3 regions of the Streptomyces sp. NPDC017095 genome follow, and region 1 is predicted to be linked to each of the others. Evidence: riboswitches for the same ligand, from Rfam matches in the RefSeq annotation. Region 1 holds a riboswitch; each other region holds the start of a gene.

What was found. Region 1 has a riboswitch for cyclic di-AMP ahead of ACH4OA_RS18385 (M23 family metallopeptidase). Riboswitches for the same ligand answer to the same signal wherever they lie in the genome.
Positions count from the first base shown of each region.
Region 2: linked by a shared signal. The riboswitch ahead of ACH4OA_RS19420 (transglycosylase SLT domain-containing protein) and the one ahead of ACH4OA_RS18385 (M23 family metallopeptidase) in region 1 are both predicted to bind cyclic di-AMP.
Region 3: linked by a shared signal. The riboswitch ahead of ACH4OA_RS09115 (M23 family metallopeptidase) and the one ahead of ACH4OA_RS18385 (M23 family metallopeptidase) in region 1 are both predicted to bind cyclic di-AMP.

Region 1 covers NZ_JBIROU010000008.1:297,578-302,449, forward strand. The annotation lists gene ACH4OA_RS18380 (GntR family transcriptional regulator) at 1-422, opposite strand, end outside; gene ACH4OA_RS18385 (M23 family metallopeptidase) at 621-1,376, opposite strand; cyclic di-AMP (ydaO/yuaA leader) riboswitch at 1,389-1,540, opposite strand; gene ACH4OA_RS18390 (M16 family metallopeptidase) at 1,779-3,167, opposite strand; gene ACH4OA_RS18395 (pitrilysin family protein) at 3,164-4,567, opposite strand.
Region 2 covers NZ_JBIROU010000009.1:110,439-115,310, forward strand. The annotation lists gene ACH4OA_RS19415 (HAD family hydrolase) at 210-1,022, shown strand; gene ACH4OA_RS19420 (transglycosylase SLT domain-containing protein) at 1,064-1,546, opposite strand; cyclic di-AMP (ydaO/yuaA leader) riboswitch at 1,550-1,672, opposite strand; gene ACH4OA_RS19425 (polyprenyl synthetase family protein) at 2,377-3,387, shown strand; gene ACH4OA_RS19430 (outer membrane lipoprotein carrier protein LolA) at 3,616-4,827, shown strand; gene ACH4OA_RS19435 (ABC transporter ATP-binding protein) at 4,872-4,872, shown strand, end outside.
Region 3 covers NZ_JBIROU010000003.1:641,088-645,959, forward strand. The annotation lists gene ribA (GTP cyclohydrolase II) at 1-392, opposite strand, end outside; gene ACH4OA_RS09100 (MarR family winged helix-turn-helix transcriptional regulator) at 520-1,029, opposite strand; gene ACH4OA_RS09105 (dihydrofolate reductase family protein) at 1,179-2,312, shown strand; tRNA gene ACH4OA_RS09110 (tRNA-Met) at 2,380-2,453, opposite strand; cyclic di-AMP (ydaO/yuaA leader) riboswitch at 2,762-2,926, shown strand; gene ACH4OA_RS09115 (M23 family metallopeptidase) at 2,939-4,009, shown strand; gene ACH4OA_RS09120 (aldo/keto reductase) at 4,207-4,872, shown strand, end outside.

The DNA.
Region 1 (4,872 bases):
GGGCTGCCGGACGCCTGCGCCAGGGTCTCGTGGAACCAGCCGCCCAGCGCGCGCAGATCCTCGCTGTGCCCCCTCCTGGCCCGCTCCTGGCCCAGCCGGACCAGGCCGCGCAGCACCTTCAGATGGGCCTCGGTGCGCCGCTGGGCGGCCCGCGCGGCGCCCAGCGGCTCCAGCAGCGTCCGCATCTCCAGCACGTCGGCGGCCTCCTGCTCGGTCGGCTCGGCCACGCACGCGCCCGCGTGCCGGCGCGTCACCACGAAGCCCTCGGCCTCCAGGGTGCGCAGCGCCTCGCGGACGGGGACGCGGGAGACGCCGTAGCGGCGGGCCAGGACTTCCTCGGTGAGGCGGCTGCCGCGCTCGTAGACACCGGCGACGATATCGTCCCGGACAGCGGTGCACACCGAGTGCGCCGGAATACGCATGACCGACCTCCGCCTTAATCCCCGTGAAACGCCGACGATGGACGCGTGTTCCGTGACTCTATGACAATGAGCCGGAATTTCCGACGGCGGGTCGTAATTCATGGATATTTTTTGGTCAGCGGGCCCGGCGGACAGCACGGAATACGGCGAAAGCCCCGGCTCGGAGAGCCGGGGCTGGGAAGGACCGCGCGGGACGCGTCAGATGTGCACGCCGTGGCCGCGGAGGTAGGCGACGGGGTCGACGTCGGAGCCGTACTCGGGAGTCGTGCGCGCCTCGAAGTGCAGGTGCGGCCCGGTGACGTTGCCGGTGGCGCCGGACAGGCCGATCTGCTGGCCCGGGACGACCTGCTGGCCCACGGTGACGCCGATGGACGACAGGTGCCCGTACTGCGTGTACATGCCGTCGGCCATCCGGATCACGATCTGGTTGCCGTAGGCGCCGCCCCAGCCCGTGGAGACGACCGTGCCGGAGCCCACCGCGTGGACGGCCGTGCCGCTGGCCGCGTGGAAGTCGATGCCGGTGTGCGAACCGGAGGACCACAGGGAGCTGCTGGCCCGGTAGGCCGTGGAGACGTAGGAGTGCGCGATGGGGGCGACGAAGGTGTTCAGCCGCTTGCGCTCGGCCTCGCGGGCGGCACGGGCCTTGGCCTGGCGCACCTCCTCGGCCCGCTTGGCGGCGGCCTTCGCGGCGGCCTCCTCGGCCGCCTTCCGCTCGGCGGCCTGCTGCTGCGCGGTGGCCTGGGCGTCGATCAGGCCGGCGACGTCCTCGGTCGCGGCGAGGACCGGGGTGAGGCCGGTCTGGTCCGCGGGGTTCCCGGCGGCGACCGCCGGGGAGGCGGCGAGGGAGCCGAGCACGCCCGTGGTGGTCAGGGCCGCGACGCCGGCCGCCTGCGCGGTGGTCCGCTTGACCCGGCCGGGCTTGCGGTGCTTGCCGGTGGCGCACATGAACGCCATGTGGTGGCTGGTCCTTTCCTTCCCTCTCGCCTACCGGGTTAGCTGACGGGTTCGGAGCAGGAAGGTCTCCTACGGGCCCCCTCGCGGGCGCCCGATTCACCCCAGGGACGTGGGTCCCCGGCTCCCCTGGCTCGCGCCGTACGGGGACTCGGCGATGACTGTCCGGTGCCGCGGGTGCGGCGCACTGCCTGACGAACAGCCCAGGTGACGCTACGGCGGCCCGCTTTCCCACCTCAAACGAATCCGGCTTTTTGTAGCGCATCCCACAGGGCAGACAGGCAACCTCCGCCCCAAAACGGGCACCTGAGGGAGCGAGTGGAACAGTGGAGGCCCTGACGGCCGGTGCACCGTCAGGGCCCCCATGCGCGCTTGCAGTGCCCGCCGCGTACGCCGTGCGGGGCGCTACTCGGCCGACACCACCGTCACTTCACCGATGCCGAGCGCCTCGACCGGTGCCTTGATCTGGGCGGCGTCGCCGACCAGGACGGTCACCAGCCGGTCCACCGGGAAGGCGTTCACGACGGCCGCGGTGGCCTCCACGGTGCCCGTGGCGGCCAACTGCCGGTACAGCGTCGCCTGGAAGTCGTCGGGCAGGTGCTGCTCGACCTGGTCGGCCAGCGTGCTGGCGACGGCCGCCGCGGTCTCGTACTTCAGCGGCGCCACCCCGACCAGGTTCTGTACGGCGACGTCCCGCTCGGCGTCGGTCAGGCCCTCCGCCGCGAGGGTGCGCAGCACCTTCCACAGGTCGTCCAGCGCGGGACCGGTGTTCGGCGTGTCCACGGAGCCGCTGATGGCGAGCATCGCGGCGCCCGTGCCGTCCGGCGCCGAGCGCAGGACCTGGCCGAAGGAGCGCACGCCGTAGGTGTAGCCCTTCTCCTCGCGCAGGACACGGTCCAGACGGGAGGTGAGGGTGCCGCCCAGGCAGTACGTGCCGAGCACCTGCGCGGGCCACACCCGGTCGTGCCGGTCGGGGCCGATCCGGCCGATGAGCAACTGCGTCTGCACGGCGCCGGGCCGGTCCACGATGACCACGCGCCCGGTGTCGTCGGCGGTCACCGGCGGCACCGGCCGGGGCTCGCCCGGCGTGCCGGTCCAGGTGCCGAGGGTGTCGTCGAGCAGCGCGTCCAGGTCGATGCCGGTCAGGTCGCCGACGACCACCACGGTGCCCGTGGCGGGCCGCACATGCCGGTCGTAGAAGGCGCGTACGGCCCCGGCGTCGATCTTCGCGACCGTCTCCTCGGTGCCCTGGCGCGGCCGGGACATCCGGGAAGCCGCCGGGAACAGCTCCCTGGAGAGCTCCTTGGCGGCCCGGCGGGAGGGGTTGGCCAGCTCGTGCGGGATCTCGTCCAGGCGGTTGCGGACGAGGCGCTCGACCTCGCTCTCGGCGAACGCGGGCGCGCGCAGGGCGTCGGCGAGCAGTCCGAGGCCCTTGGCCAGGCGGGAGGCCGGGACCTCCAGGCTGATCCGCACTCCGGGGTGGTCGGCGTGCGCGTCCAGGGTGGCGCCCGCACGCTCCAGCTCCGCGGCGAAGTCCTCGGCGGAGTGCTTGTCGGTGCCCTCGGAGAAGGCCCGCGCCATGATCGTGGCGACACCGTCCAGGCCGGCCGGCTCGGCCTCCAGCGGCGCGTCCAGCAGCACCTCCACGGCGACGACCTGCTGGCCGGGGCGGTGGCAGCGCAGCACGGTCAGGCCGTTGCCGAGCGCGGCGCGCTCGGGGGCCGGGAACGCCCAGGGCCTGGCGTCACCGGGCTGCGGCTGGGGGTGGAACTCCATGGTGGCGAGTTCGGTCACTGGGCCGTCTCCTCGTTCTCGGTCTCGTCGCGGGCCGCCTCTACGGTCGCTTCCTGCTCCGGGTCCTCGGGGATCCCGGTGTCCTCGACGGCCTCCGGGGACTTCGGCTCGTAGACGAGGACGGCGCGGTTGTCGGGCCGCAGGCGGGCCTTGGCGACCTCCTGGACCTCCTCCGGGGTCACCTCCAGGACGCGCTGGACGGCGGTCAGGGCGAGCTGGGGGTCGCCGAACAGGACGGCGAACCGGCACAGTTCGTCGGCGCGGCCGGCGACCGTGCCGAGCCGGTCCAGCCACTCGCGCTCCAGCTGGGCCTGGGCGCGCTCCATCTCCTCGGGCGTCGGGCCCTCGGCGGCGAACCGGGCCAGCTCCTCGTCGATGGCGGCCTCGATCACCGGCACCTCGACGTCACCGGAGGTCTTCACGTCCAGCCAGCCCATGGAGGGCGCGCCGGCCAGCCGCAGCAGCCCGAAGCCGGCGGCCACGGCCGTACGGTCGCGGCGCACCAGGCGGTTGTACAGGCGGGAGGACTCGCCGCCGCCGAGGACGGTCAGGGCGAGGTCGGCCGCGTCGCACGCGCGCGTGCCGTCGTGCGGGAGCCGGTAGGCGGCCATCAGGGCGCGCGCCGGCACCTCCTCCACGACGACCTCGCGCAGCTGCTCGCCGATGACGTCCGGCAGGGAGCCGTCGCGGGGCGCGGGCTTGCCGTCGTGGGACGCGATGGAGCCGAAGTACTTCTCGACCCAGGCGAGGGTCTGCTCGGGGTCGATGTCGCCGACCACGGAGAGCACCGCGTTGTTCGGCGCGTAGTAGGTGCGGAAGAACTGGCGGGCGTCCTCCAGGGTGGCCGCGTCCAGGTCCGCCATGGACCCGATCGGCGTGTGGTGGTACGGGTGGCCCTCCGGGTACGAGGCCGCGGTCAGCCTCTCGAAGGCGGTGCCGTAGGGCACGTTGTCGTAGCGCTGGCGGCGCTCGTTCTTGACGACGTCCCGCTGGTTCTCCATGGACTCCTCGTCCAGGGCGGCCAGCAGCGAGCCCATGCGGTCGGCCTCCAGCCAGAGCGCCAGCTCCAGCTGGTGGGCGGGCATGGTCTCGAAGTAGTTGGTGCGTTCGAAGCTGGTGGTGCCGTTCAGCGAGCCGCCGGCGCCCTGCACCAGCTCGAAGTGGCCGTTGCCCTTGACCTGCGCGGAGCCCTGGAACATCAGGTGCTCGAAGAGGTGGGCCAGGCCGGTGCGTCCCTTGACTTCGTGACGGGAGCCGACGTCGTACCAGAGGCAGACCGCCGCCACGGGGGTCAGGTGGTCCTCGGAGAGCACCACGCGCAGACCGTTGGCCAGGCGGTGCTCGGTCGCTGTCAGGCCCCCGGAGCCTGCCTCGGCTGTGGTCGTGTGACCCATGGGCATGTACGTCCCTTCGCGAGCGGAGGCGGTCGAAAGAAACCGCGGTGTTCCTGCCGTTCCTGCCACTGTATGCAAAGCGTGCGGGGCCCCGGCGAAGTTCCCGCGGCACGTACGCCGACAGCGGATCGCGCGCTTCCCGCCGGACGTGCGCGGCGGCGGATCGCGTAGCCTGCCTCGGACCCCGCCCCGGACGGTCTCCCGCCGCCAGGGCCGGGCCGCTCCCCGGAGCGGCCCGGGCCCCGCACCGGGTCGTGGCACGGCTTGTCAGTGCCTCGGTCCACAATGGTCGGCGTCAGATCCGTCCCACG
Region 2 (4,872 bases), on a different contig from region 1:
GTCGCGCCACACGTTACGGCCGAGATGCGTGTCATGGGCAGTGCCGCACGGCGGGCCCCGGAAGGGAGGCCGGCACCGGGTCCGCCGGCGGCTTGCGCCGGTCCCGGCCGCCAGGAGGGCGTCCCCGCAGGGTATTTCGGGCCGGACGGCACACAAGTAGGCGCAAAGACGGGTGAGTCGGCGGGGCGCGGTGTCCGTATTCTCTGATCATGGCACCCACCCCGGCATATGCACTGATCGCCACCGACCTGGACGGGACGCTGCTGCGCGGCGACGACACCGTCTCCGACCGGTCGCTGGCCGCGCTCGCACGGGTGGCGCGGGCCGGGGCCCGGCATCTGGTCGTGACGGGCCGCCCGGCCCCGCGGGTGCGGTCCCTGCTCGCGCGCCTGGGCTGCACGGGTCTTGCGGTGTGCGGACAGGGAGCACAGGTCTACGACGCCGGGGCCGGCCGGCTGCTGTGGTCGGTGCGGCTGGAGCGGGAGCTGGCGGAGACCGCGCTCGGCAAGATCGAGGCGGAGGTGGGGCAGGTGTACGCGGCGGTCGACCAGGACGGCGTGGACGGGCGCACGCTCATCGAGCCCGGCTACCGGATGCCCCACCCGACGCTGCCCGCGGTCCGCGTCGGCCGGCGGGCCGAGCTGTGGAGCGCGCCCATCAGCAAGGTGCTGCTGCGCCACGCCGGGCTGTCCGACGACGAGTTGGCGGCCGTGGCGCGCTCCGTGGTGGGCTCGCTGGCGACGGTCACCATGTCGGGGCCGGGCACCGTGGAGCTCCAGCCGGGCGGGGTGACGAAGGCGACCGGACTGGCGCTGGCCGCCGAGCGGCTGGGGATCGGCGCCGAACGGGCCCTCGCCTTCGGTGACATGCCCAACGACATCCCGATGTTCGACTGGGCCGCGCGCGGTGTCGCCATGGCCGGCGCGCATCCCGAGCTGAAGGCGGTGGCGGACGAGGTCACCGCGTCGAACGAGGACGACGGCGTCGCTGTCGTCCTCGAAAGACTGTTCCCGGCCGGCTGACCGGGCCCGCGGTGGTGTCCGGGGACACCGGCCGGTGCCGGTCAGTAGGCGCCGAAGACGTTGTCGATCGATCCGTACCGCGCGGCCGCGTAGTTGCAGGCGGCGGTGATGTTCGCGACCGGGTCGTAGATGTCGAAGGACGTTCCGGCGACGTGGTAGGCGTTGAACGTCGGGTCGATGACCTGGAGCAGGCCCTTGGACGGGATGCCCTTGGCGGCGTTGGAGTCCCAGAGGTTGATGGCCGCCGGGTTGCCCGAGGACTCGCGCATCACGTTGCGGTAGATGCCGTTGTAGGTGCCCGGGATGCCCTTCTGGCCCATGATCGCGAGGGACTCGCGGATCCAGCCGTCGAGGGTGTTCGGGTAGCCGGCGGGGGTGGTGGCGGACGCCGGGGCGGCGGTGGTGGCCGCGGCGGCGCCGGTCGCGCCGATCAGCGGCAGGGCGAGGACGGCCGCACCGGTGCAGGCGGCGGCGACGGCGCGGACGAGCCGGGTGTTGCGGGTGTGCTGAGCGGCGGCAGGCATGGGGAATCCTCTCCGGCGCCTGCGAGGTGAGCTGTCGGGTTCGGGCGGGGAGGCGCCCGGCCGTGCCCTGGAGGAGGCACGGCTTCACCCCTAGGGCCTCTCGTTTGGATCAGGCCGGGCTCGCGGGTCCTGGCACCGCACCTCGCCGCGTTGTCGTCGGTTGCCATGGCTCCGCCATGGCGCCCTCCTCCGCCTTGCGATGCACGGCACCAGACCCCGCTCCCTGATCCGGCCTGATCCAAACGACAGACCCAAGCCGTCCCGACGCGGCACGTGCCGCGCCGGGACGGCGGCTTACCTGGGTCCCCCGCTCCTGCCGTACGAATGAGTTCGTCGATGGGTTACGCGGGCGGCGGCAGGATTCGGCGTCCGCCCGACGGCCCGGAACGTATGCGAGAGCACATGTCGGGAACAAGTACCGGATGCGCTTAAGGCGCTATTTGACCTTGATCACCGCTGTATGGGGTACTTGATCCTTTGCGGTCGCCAATCCTCAACTCGCCGACAGGCAACGGGCGGTCGGCGGTGTGGCGGGTGGGGTGGGTCCGTCGGCCGGGTGACCCAATTCACGAAATAGCAAATGACGTCAAATCAGACATGGGGGATTAGGGGTGTTAGGGCGATTCGAACCCGGAGTCCGGGTCGTGAGGGAAGTGGAGTATTACTATGTGATCAAAACTATGCCCGCCATGATCCGATACCACCCAAGCTGGACGGGTGGGCGCTATCGGTGATCGAAACGGGACCGGATACGCTGACTTGAGTGATGGCAGCGACCTATCGACAAACCGTGTAATCGCCAGCAGACACCAGCAGACAGGAGACCCCTCGTGACCGTCGTCGGGCCGTTCGGGCTGAGCGTGCGGGACCAGGCTCTGGAAGCCGATGTCCAGGCCGGATTGACGGCTGTCGAGGAAGGCTTGCTCGAGGCCACCAAGAGCGAGGTCCCGTTCATCACCGGGGCCGCTCAGCACCTCGTCCGGGCCGGCGGGAAGCGGTTCCGGCCCCTTCTCGTGATGCTCGCGGCCCAGTTCGGCGACCCTTACGCACCGGGCGTCGTGCCGTCGGCCGTGGTCGTGGAGCTGACCCACCTGGCCACGCTCTACCACGACGACGTCATGGACGAGGCGGCCGTGCGCCGGGGCGTGGACAGCGCCAACACGCGCTGGGGCAACTCCGTCGCGGTCCTCACCGGCGACTTCCTCTTCGCCCGCGCCTCCCACATCCTCGCCGACCTCGGCCCGGAGGCGGTCCGGGTGCAGGCCCTGGCCTTCGAACGGCTGGTCACCGGTCAGATCCTGGAGACCGCGGGCCCCTCCGACGGCCGCGACCCGGTCGAGCACTACCTGGACGTGCTGGCCGGCAAGACGGGCTCCCTGGTCGCGGTGGCGTGCCGGTTCGGCGCGATGATGTCCGGCGCCGACGAGCGGGTCGTCGACGTGCTCACCCAGTACGGCGAACGGCTCGGCGTCGCCTTCCAGCTCGCGGACGACGTCCTGGACATCGCCTCCGACTCCCACGAGTCCGGCAAGACCCCGGGCACCGACCTGCGCGAGGGCATCCCGACCCTGCCGGTGCTCCGGCTGCGCGAGCGGGCCGCCCGGCTGGGCCTGCCCGAGGACGTCGCGCTGTGCGAACTGCTGGACTCCGACCTCAGCGACGACGCCCGGCACGCCGAGGCGCTGGCCGGGCTGCGCACGCACCCCGCGCTGGAGCAGGCCCGCCGGGACACGATCCGGTACGCGGAGGAGGCGCGGGCCGCGCTGGCCCCGCTCACCGAGTGCGACGCCAAGGCCGCGCTGACCGAGCTGTGCGACGCGGTGGTGCACCGCGCGGGCTGACCCCGCCCGGCGATCGTCCGTCCCCTAGGGGTCGGGAGGAGGCGCGGCCGTTCCGTGTCATACCGCAGGCGTACGCGCGGCTGGCTCCGTGGGGTGACGCTTCCGCGCGGCCGATTTGGTCATATGGACACCACGGACATCACCACTCCTCACCGTTTCGGGTGAGAATGGCGGTCAGGGTGGACCAGCGTGAGGACAGCCGCCGCCGACGACGGAGGTAGGGCACACATGGCACCGTACGACAGCGAGGACACAGTGGGCGCCACGCGGGACGAGGACGCGCGCACGGGACGGCGCACGGCCGCCCGGTACGCGGTTCCGGTCGCGGTGGTGGGGGTGGCGGCGGTCACGATCGGGCTCGTCCCGGCGCTCGCCGACTCCGGTGACCCCGACCTGCCGAAGATCAGCGCACAGCAGCTCGTCGAGAAGATGGCCCGGTCGGACGTACAGCGGCTGTCCGGCACCGTGAAGATCAGCACCGACCTGGGCCTGCCCGACCTCGGCGGCCTGGAGGACGGGCTGCTCTCCGGGGCCCGGGGCGGCTCCGGCAAGGACTCCGGCGACGGCTCCTCGGCCGACCCGAAGGACAGGCTCACCGAGCTGGTGTCCGGCACGCACACCCTGCGCGTCGCCGCGGACGGCCCGGACCGGCAGAAGCTGTCCCTGCTGGAGCGCGGCGCCGAGTACAGCCTGATCCACGACGGCAAGGACGTCTGGGGCTACGACAGCAAGAGCAACGAGGTCTACCACTCCACCGCGCCCGCGTCCGGCAAGGACCACCGGGCCGAGGCGCCGGCCACGCCCGAGGACTTCGCCGACGAGGCCCTGAAGGCGGTGGACGACACCACGTCCGTCATCGTCGACGGCACCGCGCAGGTCGCCGGGCGCGACGCCTACAAGCTGCTGATCCGGCCCCGGCAGTCCGGCACCACGGTCGGCGCGATCAGCATCGCCGTGGACGCCAAGACGGGTCTGCCGCTGAAGTTCACGCTGACCCCGAAGAGCGGCGGCGCCGCCGTGGTCGACGCCGGCTTCACCCAGGTCTCCTTCGCCCGGCCGGCCGCCTCCGCCTTCGACTTCACCCCGCCCAAGGGCGCGAAGGTCACCGAGGAGAAGGACGCGGACAAGGCACCGGAGCACACCCCGGAGCGCGGCGGACGGCCCGCCGGGGGCCCGGACGGACCGCAGGTCCTCGGCAAGGGCTGGACGTCCGTCGCCGTGATCGAGACGGGCGCCGAGGGCGGCCTGCCGACCGGCTCCCAGGGCGGGGACCTCGGCGGCTTCCTCGGCTCGCTCGGCGACCCGGTCTCCGGGAAGTTCGGCAAGGGCACGCTCTTCTCCACCCGCCTGGTCAACGCCCTGATCACGGACGACGGCAAGGTGTACGCGGGCGCGGTGACGAAGGAGACCCTGGTGAAGGCGGCCGACACGGGGAAGTGACCCCTGCGGGGCCGCCGCCGGACGCAGGAAGCGAGGGGGAGCCGA
Region 3 (4,872 bases), on a different contig from region 1:
TCCGGGAGCCCGAGGGCGGCGTTCGCCTCGTAGGTGTCCAGGCCCTGGTCCTGGAGGGCGTACGCGTCCAGCTTGTTGTAGAGGCCGATGCCCCGGCCCTCCTGGCGCAGGTAGAGCAGGATGCCGCCGCGGCCGGCGACGCGCTCGACCGCCTCGCGCAGTTGCGGGCCGCAGTCGCAGCGCGCCGAGCCGAAGACGTCGCCGGTCAGGCACTCGGAGTGCAGCCGCACCAGCGGGACCGGGCCGGGTTCGCCCAGGACGACGGCGAGGTGCTCCCGGCCGTCGGTGAGACCGTGGAAGGTGACGAGTTCGGCGTCGGCGCGGTAGCCGTCGGCGAAGCGCAGCGGTACCCGGACGCGGGCGCGCGGGGTGGCGGCGGGGAGGTCGGGCATGCGGAATCCCTCCGGGCGAGGTGCTTCACATTTGAAGCAGTGGTGGACCGGACCCTACCTTGTGCTTAAAAGTTAAAGCAATTGACCCCGCCGGGCCTCGGGGTCTCCGGTACGGGAACCGCCCGGGTCAGCAGGGGGACGAACGGCGCCGCCAGGGCACGTCGTCCGCCCCGGGATCCGTGCCCTCGCCCTGCAAGCCGCGCGCGATGCCCGTGCAGATCTCCTCGAGCTGCCCCACCTGCTCCTCGGTGAGCCGGTCGAACAGCAGGGTGCGGACCGTCTCGACATGCCCGGGCGCCGTACGCTCCAGGACGGCCCGCCCCTCGTCCGTCAGCGCCGCGAGCGAGGCGCGCCTGTCCTCGCGGCAGTTCTCCCGGCGCACCAGCCCGTCCCGCTCCAGCCGGTTCACCACGTACGTCAGCCGGCTGCGGGTGATCTTCAGTGTCTCGGCGAGATCGGTCATGCGCAGCCGCCGGCCGGGGGCGTCGGAGAGGTTGGCCAGCACCGAGTAGAACAGGTGTGGCATGCCGCCCTCCTGCTGGAGCTGCCGGTCGACCGCGTCCTCCAGGAGGCGGGAGGCGGCGATGTAGGCGCGCCAGGCGCGCTGCTCCTCGGGAGTGAGCCAGCGGGTCGTCATATCGCCAGTGTAGGTTTGTTTAAAACTTGAACCAAGACGGCCGTGCCACCGCCCGCCCCGAAGAAGCCACTTCCGCCCCGGAAGAATCCGCTGTTCGCCCCGGAACCGTCCGTCCGGAAGAATCCGTCCGCCCCGGAAGAAAGAGCGCCATGCCCCTGCCGTACGTGCTGCTGTCCGCCGCCGTCTCCCTCGACGGCTGTCTGGACGACACCGGCCCCGAGCGGCTCCTGCTGTCCAGCCCGGCCGACTTCGACCGGGTCGACGAGGTGCGGGCCTGGGCCGACGCCGTCCTCGTCGGCGCCGGCACCCTCCGCGCCGACAACCCGCGCCTGCTGGTCAACTCCGCCGGGCGGCGCGCGGCCCGGCGGGCGGCGGGCAGACCGGAGTACCCGCTGAAGGTCACCGTCACCGGTTCCGGCGATCTCGACCCGGCGGCGCGCTTCTGGCACACCGGCGGCGACAAGCTGGTCTGCACGACCGACCGGGGCGCCGCACGGGCCGCCCGGCTCCTCGGCCGCACCGCCGACGTCGTCCCGCTCGGCCCCGCCCTGGACTGGCGGACCCTGCTGGAGCACCTGCGCGACGTGCGCGGGGTGGAGCGCCTGATGGTCGAGGGCGGCGGCACGGTCCACACCCAGCTCCTCCAGCAGGGTCTCGCCGACGAACTCCAGCTCGTCCTCGCCCCGCTGTTCGTCGGCGACCCCGCCGCCCCGCGGCTGTTCGGACCCGGCGCCTACCAGGGCGGACGGCTGCGGCTGCTCGATACCCGCCGGATCGAGGACGTGGTCCTCATGCGGTACGCGCCCACGGCCCCCGGCGCCGGCCCGGACGCCACCGCCGCCGACCGCCACTGGCTGCGCACCGCCTGCGACCTCGCGGCCCTGTGCCCGCCCTCGGAGACGGCGTTCAGCGTCGGCGCGGTGGTGGTCGCGGCGGACGGCACGGAACTGGCCCGGGGCCACTCGCGCGAGGGCGGCGATCCCGTGGTGCACGCGGAGGAGGCCGCGCTCGCCAAGACCGATCCGGCCGATCCCCGGCTGCCCGGCGCCACGGTCTACAGCAGCCTGGAGCCGTGTGCCCGCCGCGCCTCCCGGCCCGCGCCCTGTGCCGAGCTGATCCTGCGGGCGGGGGTACGCCGGGTGGTCACCGCCTGGCGGGAGCCCGACACGTTCGTGACCGCGGCGGACGGGACGGGTGTGCTGACGGCCGCGGGCGCCCGGGTCGTCGTACTGCCGGAGCTGGCGGGCCTGGCCAAGGCGCCGAACGCCCATCTGCCGGGCTGAGCCCCCGGGCACGCGGGGAAACACCGAGGGCCCGGAATCCACTGGATTCCGGGCCCTCGGCCTTCAGTAGCGGGGACAGGATTTGAACCTGCGACCTCTGGGTTATGAGCCCAGCGAGCTACCGAGCTGCTCCACCCCGCGTCGTTGTGACTCCAGTGTACGTCATCCACAGGGGTGCTCGCACATCGCTTCTCCGCGGCCCGCCGTGCGTCACGGAGGGTGATCGGACGGGCGCCGTGCGCATAACAACTGAGTCACCATCAAAACCCGGGGTGACTGCTGAACATTCCCGGGCGTCGGTCAACTCGTCGGGTTTGCCGGGGTATTGAGGGATAACTCCACCACCGAAAACGGTAATGATCACGCTGAACGGCTTGGAAAGTGACTGGCAAGTCTATTAACGTTCGATAACGCAGCGCGGTCGTCCCAGCCGTCACAGAAGGCGGCTCCGCGCGCACGCGCCGAATCCCGCAAGGGAACCGGGGAACCACCATTTTGGGGTGAATCACGCGGGTACCGCAGTGGACTCAGGGGAGCCCACGACCGGTATACGCGCGTAGGAGACCTTCCTGCTCCGAACCCGTCAGCTAACCCGGTAGGCGGAGGAAGGAAAGGAGCGCGCCCGCGTGGCGTCCAACCGGCCTGCCCCCGAAGCCCTGTCCATACCGGCACAGCGCGAGTCCGAGCCCGAGATCTTCGGCTACGGCGCCCACCCCGCCGACGACGGCCCGTGGGAGGAGTGGAACCCCACCGAGGAATCCGTCGCCCCGGTCCGCGGCCGGCACCGGGTCGCCAAGCAGCGCGGCGGCTTCGCGCGCAGCTCCACCGTCCTCGGCGTCGGCGTCATCGCCGCGGTCGGCGCGGGCGGCATGGCCAGCGCCAACTCCGGCAAGCCGCCGGTACCCCTCGCCCTGCCCGACCTGCCCTCCGTGGGCTCCCTCTTCGACGACGGCTCCGCCGACGACCAGGCGTCCGAGGCCACCGCGACCGCCGCGCTCAGCACCGTCGCCGTGGCCGCCGGGGACACCCGGGGCGACGCCGACGCGGGCGAACTGCTGCGCAGCCGGATCATGGCGCAGGCCGAGCAGCAGCAGGGCCAGGCCGACAGCAAGGCCACCGCCGCCGCGCTCGCCGCCGTCGGGAAGCAGAGCGCCGAGGCCGCCGCGCAGGCCGAGAAGGAGGCCGCCGCCGAGGCCGTCGCCGCCCAGCACAAGGCGCAGGCCGACGCCGAGAAGGCCAAGGCGCAGGCCGAGAAGGCGGCGCAGGAGAAGCGGCTGGCCGAGCTGGCCAAGCAGTACGCGCTGCCGACCTCCGCCTACACGATCACCGCCACGTTCGGTCAGGGCGGGACCATGTGGTCCTCCGGCCACCACACCGGTCTGGACTTCGCCGCCGCCGCCGGCACCCTGATCAAGGCCGTGCACAACGGCACGATCACCGAAGCGGGCTGGGCCGGCTCCTCCTACGGCTACCGCACGATCCTGACCCTGGACGACGGCACCGAGCTGTGGTTCTGCCACCAGTCCTCGATCAACGTCACCGCCGGCCAGAAGGTCGCCACCGGCGAGGTCATCGGCCGCGTCGGCTCCACCGGCAACGTCACCGGGGCGCACCTGCACCTGGAGGTCCACCCCGGCGGCGCGCCCGCCGGCATCGACCCGATGGCGTGGCTGCGCGACAAGGGCCTCAACCCCTGACCCGCCCCTGACCCGGGTCCCTCGACCGGACCGGTCCGGGCTCGCGGGCCCGGGTCCCGCACCGGTCCTGATCAGGTTCTGGTCCGGTCCCGGCCCGGTCTGATCCGGGCGGCGGGCCTCCGCTCCCGCCGCCCGCGCCGTGAAACCCGGCGCCGGGGGCGGGATGCGATCGCCCGCCGCCGGCGTTGGCACCGGGTATGACGTCACTTCGTACACTCGGCTCCTCCGACCTCGAGGTCTTCCCGCTCTCCCTCGGCGGCAACGTGTTCGGCTGGACGGCCGACGAGCAGACCTCCTTCGCCGTCCTCGACGCCTACACGGCCGCGGGCGGCAACTTCATCGACACCGCCGACGTCTACTCGGCCTGGGTTCCCGGCAACAAGGGCGGCGAGTCCGAGACGATCATCGGCAAGTGGCTCGCGGAGCGCGGCAACCGCTCCGACGTGGTCATCGCGACCAAGGTCAGCCAGCATCCCGAGTTCCAGGGCCTGTCCGCCGGCACCGTCAAGGCCGCCGCCGACGCCTCCCTGCGCCGTCTGGGCACCGACTACATCGACCTGTACTACACCCACTTCGACCAGCCCGAGGTGCCGGTCGAGGAGATCATCGGCGCGCTGGACGAGCTGGTGAAGGCCGGCAAGGTCCGGCACATCGCCGCCTCCAACATCAGCGCCGAGCGCCTGGAGGAGTCCCTCGGCTTCTCCGACCGCGAGGGCCTCGCCCGCTACGTCGCCGTCCAGCCGCACTACAACCTGGTCTCCCGCGACACCTACGAGGGCGCGCTCCAGGACGTCGCCGGCCGCGAGGGCCTGTCCGCCGTCCCGTACTTCGCGCTCGCCTCGGGCTTCCTGACCGGCAAGTAC